Regions from separate parts of the Cupriavidus sp. 09_S30 genome, predicted to be linked through region 1. Evidence: predicted binding sites of a transcription regulator. Region 1 holds the regulator's gene; each other region holds the start of a gene.

Evidence for each region. The regulator FNR, encoded in region 1, switches genes on or off when oxygen is low (the NO sensors DNR and NnrR bind a similar motif). The targets are predictions, from matches to a motif close to TTGATNNNNATCAA.
Region 2: the regulator FNR is predicted to act here: its motif matches at 2,051-2,064, upstream of AC1Z3O_RS33870 (universal stress protein).
Region 3: the regulator FNR is predicted to act here: its motif matches at 1,903-1,916, upstream of AC1Z3O_RS08305 (universal stress protein).
Region 4: the regulator FNR is predicted to act here: its motif matches at 2,343-2,356, upstream of AC1Z3O_RS04425 (universal stress protein).

The regions. Positions count from the first base shown of each region.
Region 1 covers NZ_JBXOWI010000001.1:1,126,696-1,131,138, forward strand. The annotation lists gene ccoG (cytochrome c oxidase accessory protein CcoG) at 1-1,199, shown strand, start outside; gene AC1Z3O_RS05270 (hypothetical protein) at 1,314-1,529, shown strand; gene AC1Z3O_RS05275 (hypothetical protein) at 1,526-1,771, shown strand; gene fnr (fumarate/nitrate reduction transcriptional regulator Fnr) at 1,853-2,578, opposite strand; gene AC1Z3O_RS05285 (sulfite exporter TauE/SafE family protein) at 2,658-3,425, shown strand; gene scpB (SMC-Scp complex subunit ScpB) at 4,026-4,443, shown strand, end outside.
Region 2 covers NZ_JBXOWI010000002.1:3,059,182-3,063,624, forward strand. The annotation lists gene AC1Z3O_RS33855 (AraC family transcriptional regulator) at 1-700, shown strand, start outside; gene AC1Z3O_RS33860 (universal stress protein) at 800-1,255, opposite strand; gene AC1Z3O_RS33865 (hypothetical protein) at 1,266-1,790, opposite strand; gene AC1Z3O_RS33870 (universal stress protein) at 2,220-2,708, shown strand; gene AC1Z3O_RS33875 (DUF1488 family protein) at 2,705-2,983, shown strand; gene AC1Z3O_RS33880 (CBS domain-containing protein) at 3,158-3,625, shown strand; gene AC1Z3O_RS33885 (universal stress protein) at 3,732-4,443, opposite strand, start outside.
Region 3 covers NZ_JBXOWI010000001.1:1,715,211-1,719,653, forward strand. The annotation lists gene AC1Z3O_RS08290 (ArsI/CadI family heavy metal resistance metalloenzyme) at 1-134, shown strand, start outside; gene AC1Z3O_RS08295 (arsenate reductase ArsC) at 145-639, shown strand; gene AC1Z3O_RS08300 (aquaporin) at 645-1,340, shown strand; gene AC1Z3O_RS08305 (universal stress protein) at 2,093-2,530, shown strand; gene AC1Z3O_RS08310 (ACT domain-containing protein) at 2,630-3,055, shown strand; gene AC1Z3O_RS08315 (LysR family transcriptional regulator) at 3,126-4,013, opposite strand; gene AC1Z3O_RS08320 (SDR family NAD(P)-dependent oxidoreductase) at 4,160-4,443, shown strand, end outside.
Region 4 covers NZ_JBXOWI010000001.1:931,734-936,176, forward strand. The annotation lists gene AC1Z3O_RS04415 (bifunctional diguanylate cyclase/phosphodiesterase) at 1-1,098, opposite strand, end outside; gene AC1Z3O_RS04420 (zinc-dependent alcohol dehydrogenase family protein) at 1,240-2,241, opposite strand; gene AC1Z3O_RS04425 (universal stress protein) at 2,494-3,324, shown strand; gene yfiB (outer membrane lipoprotein YfiB) at 3,377-3,904, opposite strand; gene dgcN (diguanylate cyclase DgcN/YfiN) at 4,168-4,443, opposite strand, start outside.

The sequences.
Region 1 (4,443 bases):
TGCTGTGGCCGCAGGATGTGATCTACCTGAGCGTGCTGCTGGTGATTTCCGCGCTGGCGCTGTTCCTGTTCACAGCCATCGCGGGGCGCCTGTTCTGCGGCTACGCTTGCCCGCAGACGGTCTACACCGAGATCTTCATGTGGATCGAGCGGCATGTCGAAGGGGACCGCTTCGCGCGCATCCGCCTCGACAGCGATCCATGGAGCTTGCGCAAGCTGCGCCTGAAGGCGACCAAGCATGTGCTGTGGATCCTGGTGGCGCTGTGGACCGGCTTCACCTTCATCGGCTACTTCGCACCGATCCGCGAACTCGGCGGTGAGGTGATGCACCTGGCGCTGGGGCCCTGGCAGATCTTCTGGATGCTGTTCTACGCCTTCGCCACCTGGGGCAACGCCGGCTTCATGCGCGAACAGGTGTGCAAGTACATGTGCCCGTACGCCCGCTTCCAGAGCGTGATGGTGGACCGCGACACCTTTGTGGTCACCTACGATACGGGGCGCGGCGATCCGCGCGGCAGCCGTTCGCGCAAGGCCGACCATCGCGCCGCGGGGCTGGGTGACTGCGTCAACTGCAGCATCTGCGTGCAGGTCTGCCCGACCGGCATCGATATCCGCGACGGGCTGCAGTACGATTGCATCGGCTGTGGCGCCTGCATCGATGCCTGCAACCAGGTGATGGACAAGATGGAGTACCCGCGCGGGCTGATCCGCTACACGTCCGAGAACGCGATGCGCAAGGGCCTGACGGCCAAGTCGGCGCGCGCGCGCCTGCTGCGTCCGCGCGTGATGATCTACACAGCGATCTGGTTCGCGCTGCTGGCCGGCTTCGCGGTGTCGCTGATGTTGCGTACCCCGCTCAAGGTCGACATCATCCGCGACCGCGGCGCCCTCGGGCGCGAAGTGGAAGGGCGCTGGATCGAGAACGTCTACCGCCTGCAGGTGATCAACACCAGCGAGTCGCCGATGCGCATCGCCATCCGCGCGGACAGTGCCGAGCTTGGCCACATGACGGTGGAGTACGACGGCGTCATCGGCGAGATCGCGCCGACCTCGAACCGGCTGCTGCCGATTCGCGTGCGGGTGCCGATCGAGGAGGCGCGCCAGGGCACGCACAAGATCAACGTGACGGTGAAGGGCGAGGGTGAGCGCGAAGTCGAGATCAGCCAGTCGACCAGCTTCATCGTGCCGCGCGACCTGTAGCCTCGCGCAGGGGTAGCAGACAGGCAAGGGCGGCAGCACTGCCCTTGCCGAATGAAAGCAGTGAGCGTTTCCATGCAAGGACCCAGCCGACAACCGACTACGGAGGCCCGCTTGATGAAGCAACAAAGCAATCCCTGGTGGAAGGAACCCTGGCCGTGGCTGCTCATGAGCGGCCCGCTGGCGGCGATGGTGGCCTGTGGCTTCACCATCTGGCTGGCCATGAGCCATCCGGACAAGCCCATCGTCGAGGGCGTGAAGCAACATGGCCTGGTGGTGGAGCGGCAGGGGCCGCAACGGGCGGCGATGGCGCCGGCAGCGGGGCGGCCATGAGGGCGCGCTGGCTGATGTGGGTACTGTGGCCGGCCTTCTTGGTCGGCGGGCTGGCGACCGCGGTGGTGTTCTCGCTGGTGGACCCGAGCGACCTCAGCCTGTTCGGCCGGCCCATCGAGGCCTCGCGCGAGGCCGTCTATACGATCGGATTCCTGCTGGCGTGGCTGTTGTGCGCCCTGTCTAGCGCGTTGACGCTCTACACGATGCCGATCCGCCTGAGCGATACCGACGAACTGGAGTAGGCGATGACGGGCGCCGGCCGCGGGTGGCGCGATATGGCTTGCCGCGGGCGGCGGCCTGCCGCGCCTGCGGCGGTCGCCGCCTCAGCAGGCCTTGCCGTAGACTTGCTTGATGCCGGGCACGTCGACCAGCTTGACGTGGCGCTGGCGGATCTGGATCAGGCCGGCTTCGGCGAAACGGGAGAACAGCCGGCTGACCGTCTCGAGCTTCAGGCCGAGATAGCTGCCGATTTCCTCGCGGCTCATGCGCAGCACGAACTCGGTGGACGAGTAGCCGCGTTCGGACAGGCGCTCGGACAGGTTGACGAGGAAGGCGGCGAGGCGCTCTTCGGCGCGCATCGAGCCCAGCGTGAGCAGCATGACCTGGTCCTGCGTGATCTCCTTGCTCATCAGTCGCAGGAACTGCTGCTGCAGGGAGGGCACGTCGGCCGACAGTGTCTGCAAGTCCTGGAAGCGCATCACGCAGACCTCGGTGTCTTCCAGCGCCGTGGCATCGGAGGCATGCTGCATCTCGCCCAGGCCGTCGAGGCCGACGACCTCGCCGGGGAGGTGGAAGCCGGTGATCTGGGAGCGGCCGTCCTCCATCGTCACATGCGTCTTCAGCGTGCCGAAGCGCACGGCGTAGACCGCGCTGAGGGGCTCGCCCAGCCGATAGAGGGTCTCGCCCTTGTGGACTCGCACGCGCTCCTTGACCAGCGAATCGATCTTCTCAACGTCATTGCGATTCATGCCGACCGGTACGCACAGATGCCCCAGCGAGCAGGACGAGCAACGGGGCGACATTGCGGTGACGGGAATGGAATTGAGCAATTGGGGGCCTGTTTAAGTAAGCTGCGAGGGCACAATAAATGCATTTTACTGTGCGTAGCGATCTGAAGGGGAGTGAAAGTTGACTGTCGCAGTGTTTTTCAGCGTATTTCTGCTGGCCTTGCTGGGTGGCGTGCACTGCGCTGCGATGTGCGGCGGCATTGCGCTTGCCGTCGAGCAGCGGCGCGAGGGCATCCCCGTTGCAGTGCTGCGCAGGCCACGCGACTGGCTGTGCGAGCAACTGGCGATGCACGTGGGCCGCGTCTCTACCTATATGTTGCTGGGCGCGGCGCTTGGCGCGGTCGGCGCCGGGGCGTGGCGTGCCGACTATCTGCCCGTGCAGCGCGCGCTCTTCATTGCCGGCAGCCTGATGCTGGTGCTGTCGGGGCTCTGGCTGCTGGGCGGGCGCACGCCACAGTTCGCGGTTCTGGAGCGGCTGGCGGCGCGGGTTGCCGGCGGTGTCGCGCGAAGGCTGGGCGCCGCCACACGCGCGCGCCAGCCGGCCAGCACGCCGCTCGTGGCCGGCCGCGGGCGGCTGTTGCGCCGCTTCGGCATCGGCCTGGCGTGGGGGCTGGTGCCGTGCGGCATGGTCTATGGTGCGCTGGCCTTGTCGTTGCTTGCGGGCAACGCTTTGTCGGGGGGCTTGCTCATGGGCGTGTTCGGTCTTGGCACCTTGCCCAACCTGCTGATGCTGTCAGGCCTATCGGGCCTGTTGCGGCAGTGGTCGCGCCGGCCCTGGGTGCGCGCCAGCGCCGGCGTGGCGGTGACGGCATTCGGCGTGGCCGGTCTGGCCCGGGCCGCGGTCTTGCCGCACACCCTCGCCGAGCACGGTTTCTGCGTCGTCTTCTGAGCCGACACCGTGGTGGGTGGCCGATGCGGCTCGTGCCGGCCGAAGTGGCGGGCGCATCCCACCGACGGGGCGGTTGCAGCGCCGGCCCGGAATGCCATACAATCGGCAGAATTGCAGTATCGCGCTGGCGCAGCCGCGGTCTCGCCGGGCAGCATCACATGCTGGCCGGATTGCCTTGCCGGGCAGGATGCTCCTGGCGGCCGGGCCCCCTCGCAGCAAGCCACTCCGGTTGAAAAGATCCGGTTCAAAAGACCGGCTTGGCATTGTGTTGCGGGAAACGCGTACGCCGTGCGGTTGACTGCATCGTTCTTGCGGCCGAAAGGGTTCAGCCATTTCGTGCCATGTCGCTGCTCCAGAAGGGCAGCGCGACGCAAGAGGCCTTACGGTCGGCGCCGATGCCGGCGGCAGGGCAATTCTCCGCCGGACTGACCCGGCAACCCGAAGCAGAACAAGATGGGCGCGCGGCTTTCATGCGGATGGCATGCCGGCCGGCCGCACAATGAGATGGCGATGGCGCTTCGGCCTCGCTGAATCCGAAATTCCCGAAACCTCTGGCGTCTGCCGGAGGCAGGTGCAAAGACAGGCTGCACACATCCATATATGAATACCCAAGAGGCGAAAATCGTCCTCGAGACCGCGCTGATCTGTGCGCAGGAGCCCTTGCGTGTTGCCGACCTGCGCCGCCTGTTTGCCGATGAGGTGGGCGCCGATACCATTCGTGTGCTGCTGGAAGAGCTGCGCCAGGACTGGCAGCAGCGCGGCGTGGAGCTGGTGGCCCTGGCCAGCGGTTGGCGCTTCCAGAGCCGGCCGGGAATGCGGGAATACCTGGATCGCCTGAATCCGGAAAAACCGCCCAAATATTCGCGTGCGGTCATGGAGACGCTGGCCATCATCGCTTACCGGCAGCCCGTCACGCGTGGCGACATCGAGGAGATCCGCGGTGTCACGGTCAGCACCGAAGTGATCAAGCGGCTCGAGGACCGTGAGTGGATCGAAGTGATCGGTCACCGCGATGTTC
Region 2 (4,443 bases), on a different contig from region 1:
GGTCGCGCTGCTGCTCGAGGACGCCGGCAAGGTGGTCATCATCCGGCAGGAACTCGTCTCGGATGTGCCATCGCGCCAGGCGACCGAACTGGCCATCGGCGTGGTCTTCCGCATGTGCCACGCGCTGCTTGGCGCGCGCTGGCATCCGCTCAGCGTCAACTTCGCGCACGCGGCGCCGCCAGACCTGCGTGTTCACAAGCGCATCTTCGCGTGCCCGCTGGAGTTCGACAGCGAGTTCAACGGCATCGTCTGCCTGGCGGCCGACCTGGACTCTCCCAATCCTGCCGCAGACCCGGCCATGGCGCGCTATGCGCAGCGCTTCATCGATGCCTTGCCGGTAGCCGGCGAGCGCTCGATCAGCCACGAAGTGCGCAGTGCCATCTACCTGATGCTGCCGATGGGCCGTGCCACCTGTGAAGCGGTGGCCCAGGGACTGGGGCTGAGCTTGCGCACCATGCAGCGCCAGCTCGACGATGCCGGCGAGAGCTTCACCGGCATCCTCAATGAAGTGCGCCGCGAACTGGCCAGGCGCTATGTCGAGAATCCGCGCTATTCGCTGCTGCGCGTATCCGAACTGCTCGGCTACGGCTCGCCGAGCGCATTCACGCGCTGGTTCTCCGCTCAGTTCGGGGTGCCGCCCGTCGCATGGCGGACGCAGGGAGTCGGCCGCGTTGCCGAGCGTTCGCAGCAAGTGCACTGAGGGAAGCGCGGCGCCATCGCCCCGCAAGGATTCAACAGCGTCGTCACAGCAAGTTGTGTGCGCTTGCGCTCGGGATGCCGGCCGCACCACGGCGCCATCTCAATCGTCGACGCCGCTGCGCGTGAGCAGCACGGGACCATCCCACTGCATCAGCACGCTGCTGGCGACGCTGCCCATCAGCACCCGCTGCATGCCATGGTGCCCGTGCGTACCCATTGCGATCAGGTCTGCGTCCCAGCCCTCGGCCTTGGCCACGATCGTTTCCGCGATCCGCCCTGGCTTCACGCACTTGTCGGCGAGGACCAAGGTGCAGGAGACACCGGCCGCCGCCAGCACATCGCCGGCAGCGCGCAAGGCACCCCGGCCGAGCTCGGCCATGCAGCGCAAAAGTTCGTTGCGGTCGAGGTACGCGACTTCGAACAGCGGTTCACGGTCATCGACCACATAGACCACCTCTACCGCCGCGTCCATGGCCTTGGCCAGCGCAGCCACCTCGATGGTGGCCAGGCGGGAGGCGTGGCCGCCATCGACCGCGAGAAGGATCTTTCGATACATGGGGTGCTCCTCATCGATGGGTACCGCCACAGCATGCGGGCGCGTGCCCGCAGACCGCACCGACTTCCAGTGGACCGGCCAGCAATTCCCCCTCCTCGAACTCCGCCGGGAAACGCACGAGCAGGTGGACCCGGTGGCCGCCAGCCTGCACGCGGATGCTGCGGCATTCGAGTGCCGTGCCATACCGGATGACGGTGCGGTAGCTGCCGGGCGCGAGCGTTATGTACAGGAAAGGCCCCTCGCTCAGCGCCAGCAGGATGATCTGCCGCCGGGCGTCGAAGACCGTCACCGAGACATCGGAGAGAGCGCCGCCGCCTGCGCTGTCGAGAAAGTGCATGCGCACATTGAACCGCGGCGCCATGCGCCGGATTGCGACGGCTTCGTCGCGGCCGACGCCGCCCGACACATACGCAATCCCATGCTGGTGCTGGACCGGCGGCGCGGCGCTCACTTCCTGCGCAAGCAGTGGACCATCGGCGGCCCCCCAGAGGGCCGCGGCGCAAGACAGGCTCAATGCCAACGTGGATGCGCGCATGTGGCTCTCCTCGATGGAAGGCAGATGATGGAGCCCCCGCCCAGTCGGGTAGCGCGGGCCGACGCGGCCCGCCCTACGCCTTGAGCCTAGTCGACCTGCAACGCCCCGGATTGGCCAGGATCAAGTTCGCCGGGCCGGCAGATGCTGCCGCGGTGCACGAGGTGGCCGCGCCGCCGCTCCCGAGGCCGCGGCGAGCCACCCATCGATGCATCTGCGCTGTGGCGCTGCGACCTCGCCGTCCCTGGACATCGCAGGATTCGCTGATCCAGGTCAAGCCGGAACGCCACCGGCAATCCAAACTGGAAGCCATGCGGTGGCGAGATGAGCGGTGTGGCGTGCCCGCCCCCCTGGGCGATGGCGCAGCCCCTCGGCATGCCATCGATACAGGCGCAGAATACTAGCGGCGTGCAAGCGAAGGAGGCCCATATCATGCCCCAAACCATCCTGGTGGCCCTCGACGAGAGCAGCTGTGCCAGCCGGGCACTGCAGGAGGCGATCGCGCTGGCTTCGTCTTCCAAGGCAAGGCTGGAAATCGTCCATGTCATCGACAACAGCTACCTGAAGCGCGATCTCGGATACGTCGACACCGACGAACTGGGCGCGCGGCGTGTCGCCGCCGGCGAAGAACTCTTGAAGAACGCGGCCGCCGCCGCGCGCGCGGCTGGGGTGGCGACCGACACCCGGCTCGTCAACGACATGCTGTCGCAGGGCGACATCCCCTCCGCCATCCGCCAGGCGGCCAAAGACGGTGGCGCGCAGATGATCGTGATCGGCACGCATGGGCGGCACGGCCTGCGTCGCCTGCTGCTGGGCAGCGTGGCCGAAAGCCTGGCGCGCGAATGCGATGTGCCGGTGCTGCTCGTGCGCGAGAGCCAGCCAGCCACAGACGTCCCGGCGGCCCCAGGTACGCCATCGTGAAGCGGATCGCCTTCTCCCACCGGCCGCCGGCCTACTGTGCGGCGGGGCCCACCCTGGACTGCGCGGCGGACGTCGATGGCCAGCCCGCCAGCTACTCGATCACGGCCGAAGCGCTGGAAGATCACTTCGGCGCGCGATCCTGCCGGGCCGAGGACTTGATCGTCGCCTTCCAGGACAACAAGGAGGAGATCCAGCGCGTCGCCCGGGCGCTGTTCGAGATCACCGACGCGCACCGCATCGTCCTGCACAGCGGTCATTTCCGTTTCCCGGTCTGAGAGCGGCCTCGGTGGCAGGCCGGAGCGCGGTCCGGCACACGGGCCGGCCACGACGGACGCACGCGGCACATTGATGCATGCGGCATGTGCCCAGCCCTTGCGCTCGATCAAGGCAGGGCGGTCCGGCGCTCATATAGTGAACTGGCTTGCAGGCCTGCATGACAGGAGCCGCCAATGAGAGTCGACGAAGTGTGTTCCCGCATGGTGCATCACGTGCCCTTGTCCTGTACCTTGCACGAGGCCGCACGGCTGATGCGCGATCGTCATGCCAAGATGCTGTTCGTTACCGAGAAGGACGGCCCCTACCAGCGCATCCTCGGCGTGGTCACCGACCGCGACCTGGTCGTGCACGGGCTCGCGGACCAGCCTGCCTGCGGCAATGCGCCCGTCTCCGCCGTCATGACCAGGGGCGTGATTGCCACCGAAGGCTATGCGGCTGTCAGCGATGCCTTGCGCAGAATGCTGGCGCATGGCGTGCGCCGGCTCGCCGTCAAGGAAGGCGATTCCACCGTGGTCGGCATCCTTTCACTGGACGACGCGGTGCGCTCCCTTGGCGCGGACATCGGCATGCTGACCAATGTGCTGCAGCGCGAGCGCGAAGGAGATGGCAGCGACGGCATGAGTGCGATGTTCCGCCTCTAGTCTATGGGCCCACTGCTCCAGGCCGGCGCGGTATGCTGCATCCAGCCCGCCAGCACGGCGGCACCGCGGGGCCGGCGCTGCGGCGTGGGAGACCGCGCGTTGCGCGTCAGTGCGAGAACAGCACCGGCACCGTCATCGCGGCAAGCATGGTCTGCGTGACGCCGCCCAGCACCACCTCCCGCATCCGGGCATGTCCGTATGCACCCATCACGATCAGGTCAACGCTGAGGTCCGCGCTGCGTGACAGCAGCAGCTCGCCGAGCGCCTGGTCGGTCACGCCGGGCAGCGTCTCGAGCGTCGCCTCGATGCCCTGGCGGCGCAGGTAGTCCACGGCATGCTCGCCGGGCGCTTCGCGCTCGTGGCCGGTGCCGCTGGCATGCGGCGCGCAGACAACGTGCACGGCTCGCGCTTGCGCCAGGATCGGCACCGCGTCGTGCATGGCGCGCGTCGATTCGCGCGTGCCGCCCCAGGCCAGCATCACCGTAGCGCCGGTGCTGGCGAACCGCCCTGTGTAAGGCACCACGAGGACCGGACGGCCGCAACTCAGCAGCAGGGATTCGACGAACTTCTCGGTGACCCAGGAATCGCCGTCGCCGGGGTCGTACTGGCCCGCGACAATCAGGTCCGCCATGCATGCCTCGCGCTGCACCACGTCGAGCGGAGCGCCCTGCTGGGCGCGCCACTCGACCTCGACCGGCGACTCGTCCGCCGCTCCTTCGAAGGCATGGCGCATCTGGCTGACGGCCTCCGCGCGCCGTTGCGCCAGCGCTTCCATGAATTCCCGGTCCTGCTGGCGCCGCAAGGCCAAGGCCGGATCC
Region 3 (4,443 bases), 590 kb from region 1:
ACTCGCTGGGCAACATCCCGGTGTTCAGCGAAGGCAAGCAGGAAGACGTGAAGGTCGAAGGCGCGGCCTGCTGTGCGCCGCGTGGCAAGCCGATCGGTATCGCCGTGAAGCCGTTGGGCTCTTCGTGCTGCTAGGAAGGCCGTCGTGACCATCAACGTACTGATCCTCTGCACCCACAACTCCGCGCGCAGCGTGCTGAGCGAAGGCATGCTGAACCATTGGGCTCTGCTGCTTGGCAAGGACGTGCGCGCCTACAGCGCCGGTAGTACGCCCAGCGGCCGCCTCAACCCGTTTGCATTGGAATCCCTCGCCGATGCCGGCGTTGACACTACGGGCTACCACAGCAAGAGCTGGGACGAGTTCGTCGCCGACGGCGCGCCACAGATGCGCATCGTCATCACCGTGTGCGACAGCGCCGCCGCCGAGCCTTGCCCGTACTGGCCGGGTAGTCCCGTCAAGGTACATTGGGGCTACGCCGACCCATCCAACGCTCGGGGCGGCGACGCGGGCAAGCGCCAGGCCTTCGCGCTGACGCGCCAGGCCATTGGCTACCGCATGCTGCAACTCTTGATGCTGCCGCTCGATACGCTGGGCAACGCCGAGCTGCAGAGCCATCTCGATCGCATCGCGCAAAGCTGAAAGTCATGGCTGATCTGCGAAACCGGCTCCTCGCCGAAGCGCTGGGGACCGCCATGCTGCTGGCCATTGTCATCGGCTCCGGCATCATGGCCGAGCGGCTGGCGGGCGGGAACACAGCGCTTGTGCTTCTCGCCAACACGGCGGCCACCGTGGGCGGCCTGTACATCCTGATCGAGGTCTTCGGCCCGATCAGCGGTGCGCATTTGAATCCGGCGGTCAGCGCGGTGATGGCGGCGCGGGGCGAACTGCCGGGCTCAGCGCTGGTCCCATATATCGCGGCCCAACTGGCGGGCGCGGTGTTGGGCGCGTGGCTGGCACATGCCATGTTCGACATGCCCCTCCTGCAGTTTTCCACAAAGGTCCGCACCGGCACGGGGCAATGGATTGCCGAGGCCGTGGCGACTGCGGGCCTGCTGCTGGTGATCCTTCGGGCGCCAAGCGGACGTGCTTCTTCCATGGTGGCGGCCTATATCGGCGCGGCATACTGGTTCACGGCATCCACCTCGTTCGCCAATCCGGCGGCGGCCTTTGGTCGCATGTTCAGCGACACATTTTCTGGTATCGCGCCAGCAAACGTCCCGGCCTTCGTCATCTCCCAGTGTGTCGGGGCAGCGCTCGGATTGATGCTGCATCGGCTGCTGGAGTCGCGCCCAACGCGGCGCAGTCCCCCGAGCGTCGTCGAGTCTTCGGTCGAGCATTAGATCGAGAGCTTTTTTGAAACCAGCTTGAACTTCTGCAGGCATTCCCTGAGGAAAGTTGTTCAATGATGTGCTGCTCTCGAATCGCGTTCCGCGAACGTCGGTTAGGGGCTGCAGACTCAACCGGGCAGCCGTTGGCCGAAGTCCCTCATCGGCCTGAAGCGTCGTTCGCTTGTGGCATCACTCGGCCATTCGGGCGTCCGTTGCGCTCTGATACCTGCCGCTGCGCCTCTGGCGGCACGACCGGCAGCAACGGCTCGGGAAGAAACGACTGGGTGGCTCGTTTCACGATGTCTCCACGGCCATTCATGGCGGTCCACGTCGTGATCCGTCGCGAATGCGAATCGGAATGCCGATCTTGCCGATTGGCGAGAGCGTCAGGGATGGACGCAGGCGCGGAAGCCCAGCCCAGGAGAGGTCACGGAGGCGCCGTCGCCCTGGAGCACAACTGTCGACAAGCGTCCGTGGCGGAGGGCTTGCCGAGGTGTCAAGCGGTGCAGAAACGTCCACTCGGCATGGCCACGGAATGCGGGCGCCTCTTCTCCGACGCAATGGTCATACGCCCTTGATTTCCGTCAACTGACGGCGCCTTTCAACAACTACATTGATTTCAGGCCGGGGTGTCTGGAAGGCTTCGATAGCCCTTGCGCCCGCGTTCCGCTGCTTGGTCCTCATTGCCTGCCGCGCCGAGCGGCCTTTCGCTCTCTCGCGCAAGAGCAGAGAACATAGAACACAGAGCAGGCATGGAGAACACCATGTTCAAACATCTCCTGCTGGCGGTCGACGGGTCGCCCTTGGCCGAATCGGCCTTCCACAAGGCGATTGCACTGGCGCGCGAAATGAATGCTCGTGTCACCGCGGTGCGGGTCAGTCCGAGCTACCACGTGCTGACCTATCAAGTCGAAATGCTGACGGACACCCGCGAAGAGTACGTGAAAGCGGCGTGGGAAGAGGCGACGCGATACCTGGCCGGTCTCGCGAGCGAGGCCAGTGCAGCCGGCGTGGAGTGCAAGACGGCCTACGTGGTCAACGACCACCCTTATGAGGCCATCCTCAAGACGGCCGAAGAGCAGGGCTGCGACCTGATCGTCATGGCATCGCATGGACGGCGCGGCGTGCAAGCGCTCCTGATCGGAAGCGAAACACTGAAGGTACTGACTCACTGCAAGATCCCCGTTCTCGTCTACCGTTAGAGGCATGGCATCCATGCGGGCGCGCGGGTGCAGGACCACGCATCGGGCGGCGGCGCAGCCCCCGGTGCTGCCGACCGGATGAGACAAGGGGAGTCGAACATGGATCTTCAGGTGGAGCAGGTGGAGGTGTGGGCGGCGGGCATTCCGGACAAGCCGGGCGGCCTGGCGGCGGTCTTGGCGTCACTGCGCGATGTGGGGGCCGACCTGGAACTGATCATCGCGCGGCGCAGCCCGGAGAGGCCTGGCGAAGGCGTCGTCCTGGTGACTCCATTGGAAGAGGATAGGGAAATGGTGGCGGCCGCCATGGCGGGCTTCAACGTCACGCATAAGCAGCACTGCGTCCGCGTGCTCGGCCGCAATCAGCGGGGTATCGCTGCCGCACTGGCGGAAGAGCTTGCCGAGGCGGGAATCAATCTGCGTGGCTTCTCCGCCGCGGTGATCGGCCCGCAGTTTGTCGCCTACGTGGCCTTGGACTCACAAGCAGAGGCCGACCAGGCGGAGGCCGTTCTCCAGGCTCTCATTTGATGCGACGAACTGGCGCACGTCCTGCGGGCCGGGGTGCGGTGGAGACTGCGGTGCCTCGCCATGTCGACGGTCAGGCAGGATCGAGATACGGCGCCAGTTGCTCGGCCAGCCAGTCCATGAACACGCGCACGCGCAGCGGCAAGTTGCGCCGGTTGGCATAGAGCAGGGAAACCGGCAACGGCGGGGCGGGGTAGTCGGGCAGGACCTCCACCAGCACGCCCGCCGCCGCCAGCGGCGCCAACCCCAGCGCGGGTGCCTGGATCAGGCCCAGCCCGGCGCGGCAGGCGGCTTCGTAGCTCTCGGCCGAGCTCACCGTCACGGCGCCGGCCATCGGCAGCGTGGCGGGGCCGCTCTCGTCCTGGTACTCCCAGCCCGGCACCTTGCCGCCCAGCGCTTGCACGTAGTGCACCACGCGGTGGGCGGCGAGGTCAGCGAGCGTGCGCGGCGTGCCGTGGCGGGCCACGTAGGCCGGGCTGGCGCAGTTGATCTGCCGCAGCGCGCCGAGTGGCCGCGCGATCAGGCTGCTGTCGGCCAGCGCGCCGACACGCAGCACGCAGTCGAAGCCTTCGCGCACCAGGTCGACGCGGCGGTCCGTGCTGCTCAGCTCCACCTCCAGTTGTGGATGCGCGTCGAGGAAGGCGGGCAGGGCGGGGATGACGAGGTCGCGCGCCACGCCGGCCGGCATGTCCACGCGCAGGCGGCCGCGCAGTGCCTGCGGGGTCTGGCGGAACTGGGACTGGAACTCGTCCAGGTCGGCCAGCAGGTCCTGGCAGCGCTCGTAGCAGGCCTGGCCATCCTGGGTGAGCTGCACCCGGCGCGTGGTCCGGTGCAGCAGGCGCGTGCCCAGCAGGTTCTCGAGTTGCTGCACGGCGACCGAGGCGGCGGGTTTGGCGATGCCCAGGCTCTCGGCGGCACGGGTGAAGCTGGACAGCTCCGCCACGCGCACGAAGATCCGCATGGCGTCGATCTGGTTGTTGCGGCTCAGGCTGTCGGGGCGGATCAATTGTTATTCCATGGAGAACAGATAGATTGAATTATCGACATTTATTCTCCGGTGACAAGGCAATAGCATTCCTCTTACCCATTGACTGACTGGAGAACAGCATGTCCGCATCCACCTCTACGGTTTCTACCGCCGCCGCCTCGTCCACCATCGCTGCAGCCCCCGTCGCCATCATCACCGGCGGCAACCGGGGTCTTGGCCGGAGCATGGTCCAGAAGCTGGCCGCTCGCGGCACTGACGTGATCTTTACCTATCGCGGAAACGCCGCCGAAGCGCAGGCGCTGCTTGCCGAGGTGCAGGCCACGGGCCGTCGCGCGGCCGCCTTGCAACTCGATGTGGCCGACACCGCGAGCTTTCCCGCCTTCGCCGACCGGGTGCGCGAGAC
Region 4 (4,443 bases), 190 kb from region 1:
GCGGCACTCGCGAAAGTAGAGCGCGAAGGCCCCGACCACCTGGCCGTCATAGGCCTTGATCGGCGTCGACCAGCAGGCCCGCAGCCCGTGCGGCAGCACCAGGTCGCGATAGGGCGCCCACAGGGGATCGTGGGCGATGTCGGTGACCATCACCGGCTCGCCGCGGTGGGCGGCGGTGCCGCAGGAGCCGACCATCGGTCCGATCGGCAGGCCGTCAATTCCCTGTGCGCAGGCAGCGGGCAGCCCCGGCGCGGCCAGCGTGTGCAGCTTGCCATCGGTCACGCGGACGATGCTGACGATCACGCCGGGGGCCACCGCCTCGATCTGCCGGCACAGGCTGCTCATCATCTCGGTGCTGGGCACGTCCTTGGCGAGCGCTTCCAGCGCCTTGCGCTGGATCATGTCGCGCATCTTGGTGGCGCTGATGTCGGTCAGCGTGCAGACGGCACTGCCGAGCTTGCCCTCATGATCCTTGATCGGGCTGATCGCCGCGGCGAACCAGCGGGGCCGGCCGAGGCGGTCCTCGAGCAGGGCTTCGCGATGCAGCGTGGCGCCCTGCGCCAGTTCGGACTGGATCTCTTCGATATGCCCCTCGCCGGTCCTGGCGGGCCGCAGCAGTGCCAGCGCATTGCGGCCGACCGCCTGGTAGCGCTGCAGGCCGAATACCTCGGAGAAGGCTCGGTTGACATGGCTGACGCAGCCGCTGCCATCGAGAAAGAGAACCGGATTGCCGGCCACGTCCAGGTAGGCCGAGGCGAGGGCGCACTCTCTGTCATTGCCGCCGTTGCCGGCATTGCCGCTGTCGAGCGCGAAGATGGCCAGCGCATCCACCCCCATTCGGGTGGCATGCAGCATCACGTCGCGATGGCTGCCGTCGGCGCGCTGCAATCGCAGGCTGGCCGGCGCCGCGCTGTCCTCGCCAGCGGGCAGGGCGGCCAGGGCGGGCGGCAGGCCCAGCTCGGCGGCGGGGCGGCCGATGGTCGGGGTGCCGGCCCGGCCCCACAGGGCCTGGGCCGCGGCGTTGAAGAGCGTCACCCGTCCCTGCATGTCGACCACGACGACCGCATCGATGGCTTGCTCGAGCGCCTGACTTTGCATGTTGGTACGTTCTCCGTACGATTGCTTTTCCGATCTCTACGCCCGCACAAGCCTGCGCTGGCCGAGTATATGACATGCGCGCGGCTCGTGGAATGGCGCAAGGCCAGGCCTGGGCACCCCGCTGGCGTGGGGCCTAGTCCACTAGCACCGGATGCGCAGCACGGCCGCGCCCGCCAGACGGCCGTCGCGCAGGTCGGCCAGGGCGGCGTTGGCTTGTTCCAGCGGATAGGCGGTGGTGTGGGTGCGCAGCGGGATGGCGGCGGCCAACTGCATCAGGTCCAGCCCGTCGGCGCGCGTGAGGTTGGCCACCGACAGCAGGCGCCGCTCCTCCCACAGCAGGCGGTAGGGAAAGGCGGGCAGGTCGCTCATATGGATGCCGCCGCAGACCACGGTGCCGCCCTTGGTCACCGCGCGCAGTGCCACGGGCACCAGGGCGCCGACCGGCGCGAAGATCAGCGCCGCGTCCAGGAGCGCGGGCGGGGCTTCGTCGCTGGAGCCCACCCAGCTTGCGCCGGTGTCACGCGCGAGTTGCTGGGCCGCGCTGTCGCCGCTGCGCGTGAAAGCGAATACCTCGCGCCCCTGTGCGACCGCGATCTGGGCCACCAGGTGGGCAGCGGCGCCGAAACCGTAGATGCCGATGCGCGCGGCGTCGCCTGCCAGCCGCAGCGTGCGGTAGCCGATCAAGCCGGCGCACAGCAGCGGCGCCACATGTTCGTCGTCGTAGTTGTCGGGCAGGGCGAAGCAATAGCGGCTATCGGCCACGACGTACTCGGCGTAGCCGCCGTCGCGTGTATAGCCGGTGAACTGCGGAGAGTCGCACAGGTTTTCGCGCTGGCCGCGGCAGAAGGCGCAATGCCCGCAGGTATGGCCGAGCCAGGGAACGCCGACTCTTTCGCCCAGGGTGAAACCGCTGACCCCGCTGCCGCAGGCGTCGACATAGCCGACGATCTCGTGGCCGGGTATCAGGGCGGGTTTGGGGCGGGGCAGGTCGCCGTCGACCACGTGCAGGTCGGTACGGCAGACGCCGCAGGTGCTGACGGCAATGCGCAGCTCGCCGGGCCCCGGCGCCGGCACCGGCACCTCGCGCGCTTGCAGCACCGGGCTGACGCCGTCGAAGATCATTGCACGCATGGTCGTCGCCATGGCAGGGCTCCTGGTTGAGGGGGCCAGCGCACGCTGGCCCGGCGGGGCATGGCTGCGCGGCCACGGACTGCCTAGAGTATGTGCGTGCCGAGCACTGCCGCTTGATCCGCGTCAAGGTGATTCGCAGGGCGCCTTGCGATGCTGTACCCCGCGCAGGGCAGGCCGCCCGTGGGCCGGCACCTGCCGGTATGATCGGTGTGCCGACACGCCGGACGGCTGCCTTCACAATATTCCATCGGACAGGTGAGCGACATGGACTTCAAGACGGTGCTGGTCGAACTGGGCAATGACGAGGGCGTCGAGGCGCGCATCGAGGCAGCGGCGGCGCTGGCCGCCCTGGGCGGCAGCGGCGGCCACGTGATCGGCGTGACCGCCACGGGCTTTCGCCCCGACCCCTTCCGCGGTGCTGGCGAGGAGGCCGGCCGCTATGCCGAGCAGGCGCAGCGCAGCCAGCAGGAACGCAGCGAGGCCGATGAGAGCCGCCTGCGCCGCATCGTGGCGCAGGCCGCACCGGGCGTGTCCTGCGCACATTGCCTGCTGGAGGAAGATGCCGGCTGGGCGCTTGCCATGCAGAGCCGAGTGGCCGACATCGTCCTGCTGGCGCGTCCGCCCGTTCCCGACATGGCGCCGGTGCTGGTGGCGCAGACCGCCGAATACGTGCTGCTGCATGCCGGACGGCCCGTGCTGGTGATGCCGCCACAAGTACGGCGGGTCGACGCGCGCCATGTCGCGGTGGCCTGGGACGGACGCCGCGAGGCCGCGCGCGCGGTCGCCGATGCGCTGCCATTGCTCAGGCGCGCCGAGCGGGTCAGCCTGATCACTGTCGATCCGGATGGCAGGGGGGCGGCCCTCAGCGAGGGCCTCGGCGAGTACCTCGGCCGGCATGGGGTCGCCGCGCAGCCTTTCCCGGTGCCGTCGCAGGAAGCCGTGGGGCCGGCGCTGCTGCGCGCGGTCGGCCATCTGCAGGCCGACCTGCTGGTGGCGGGCGGCTACGGCCACTCGCGCATGCGCGAGCTGGTGATGGGGGGCGCCACGCGGGTGCTGCTGCGCCACGCCGAGGTGCCGCTGCTGGTGTCGCACTGAGGCCGTCTGCCTGCCGAGGCGCAGCGCCAGCGGGCCAGCCGCAGAGCGACGCTCAATCGACCGTCACGATGATCGAGACGCGGCGATTCTGGGCGCGCCCTTCGGGCGTGCTGTTGTCCGCGACCGGCCGGCTCATCCCCAGGGCGCGCGTCTCGATATTGGCTCGCGCATAGCCCGCCGCGGCGAACATGCCGGCGATGGTGTGCGCCCGATGCAGCGACAGCCGCAGGTTGTATTCGTCGGTGCCGGCGTCGTCGGTGTGACCGTCCAGCCGGATGTGGTCGATGCCGGCCGCCAGCAGGACCTGGGCGATGCGCCGGATGCTCGCCTGCCGCTCGGGTGGGATGGTGTCTTCATCGAAGCCGAACAGCACCTTTTCGGACAGGTTCAGTTCCCAGCCGTTGGCGGTCAGTTGGAACCCTTCCTGCTTCAGCGTCTGCACCTGTTGCGCGCTCAGAGCGCCATGGGGCGCGGACTGGCAACCGGCCAGGGCCAGCGCACCACCCAGCAGTATCGCCGCGGCGGCCCGGCCCGCCGCCTGTGCCATGCTCGCCATCCATGTCGACTGTGCTGTGGTCACGTTCCTTCTCCCCAAGTCCACTGAATCACTGAAATCGGTCGGTGCCTGCCATGCCATGCGGGCCGGGTTGACGCAGCGGCGTCGTTGCAAATGCTCGCAATAGCCGTGCTATTGCTGCGCTTTGCCCTTGCAGGGCGTGCACGCGCTGGTAAGCGCGTGCCGCTGCGCAGGCGGATTGCTGTGCAATCCGAATCCCCTGCTCCGCCCTAGCGCTGATTCCCGCATGGCATGTCCTTCACCTCCCATTTCAATGATTCAGCGGACTAGCTCGGTCCTCGATCGGTACCTGGCCGGCCTTTGGCCGGCTCCTGGTCGGCTGCGTCCAGTGGTGGCGGAGCGCTCTGCCAGGTGCCGCCGGAGCGGCGCTTGGCGCCATACATGGCCGTGTCCGCAGCCCGCAGCAGCGCTTCGGCGGTGGTGCCGTGCACCGGATGGGCGGCGATGCCGATGCTGATCGACGCGCTGATCGCCGCACCGGATTTCAGCATGATCGGCTCTTGCAGGCTGGCAAGAATGTGCTCGGCAACCCGGATCGCGTC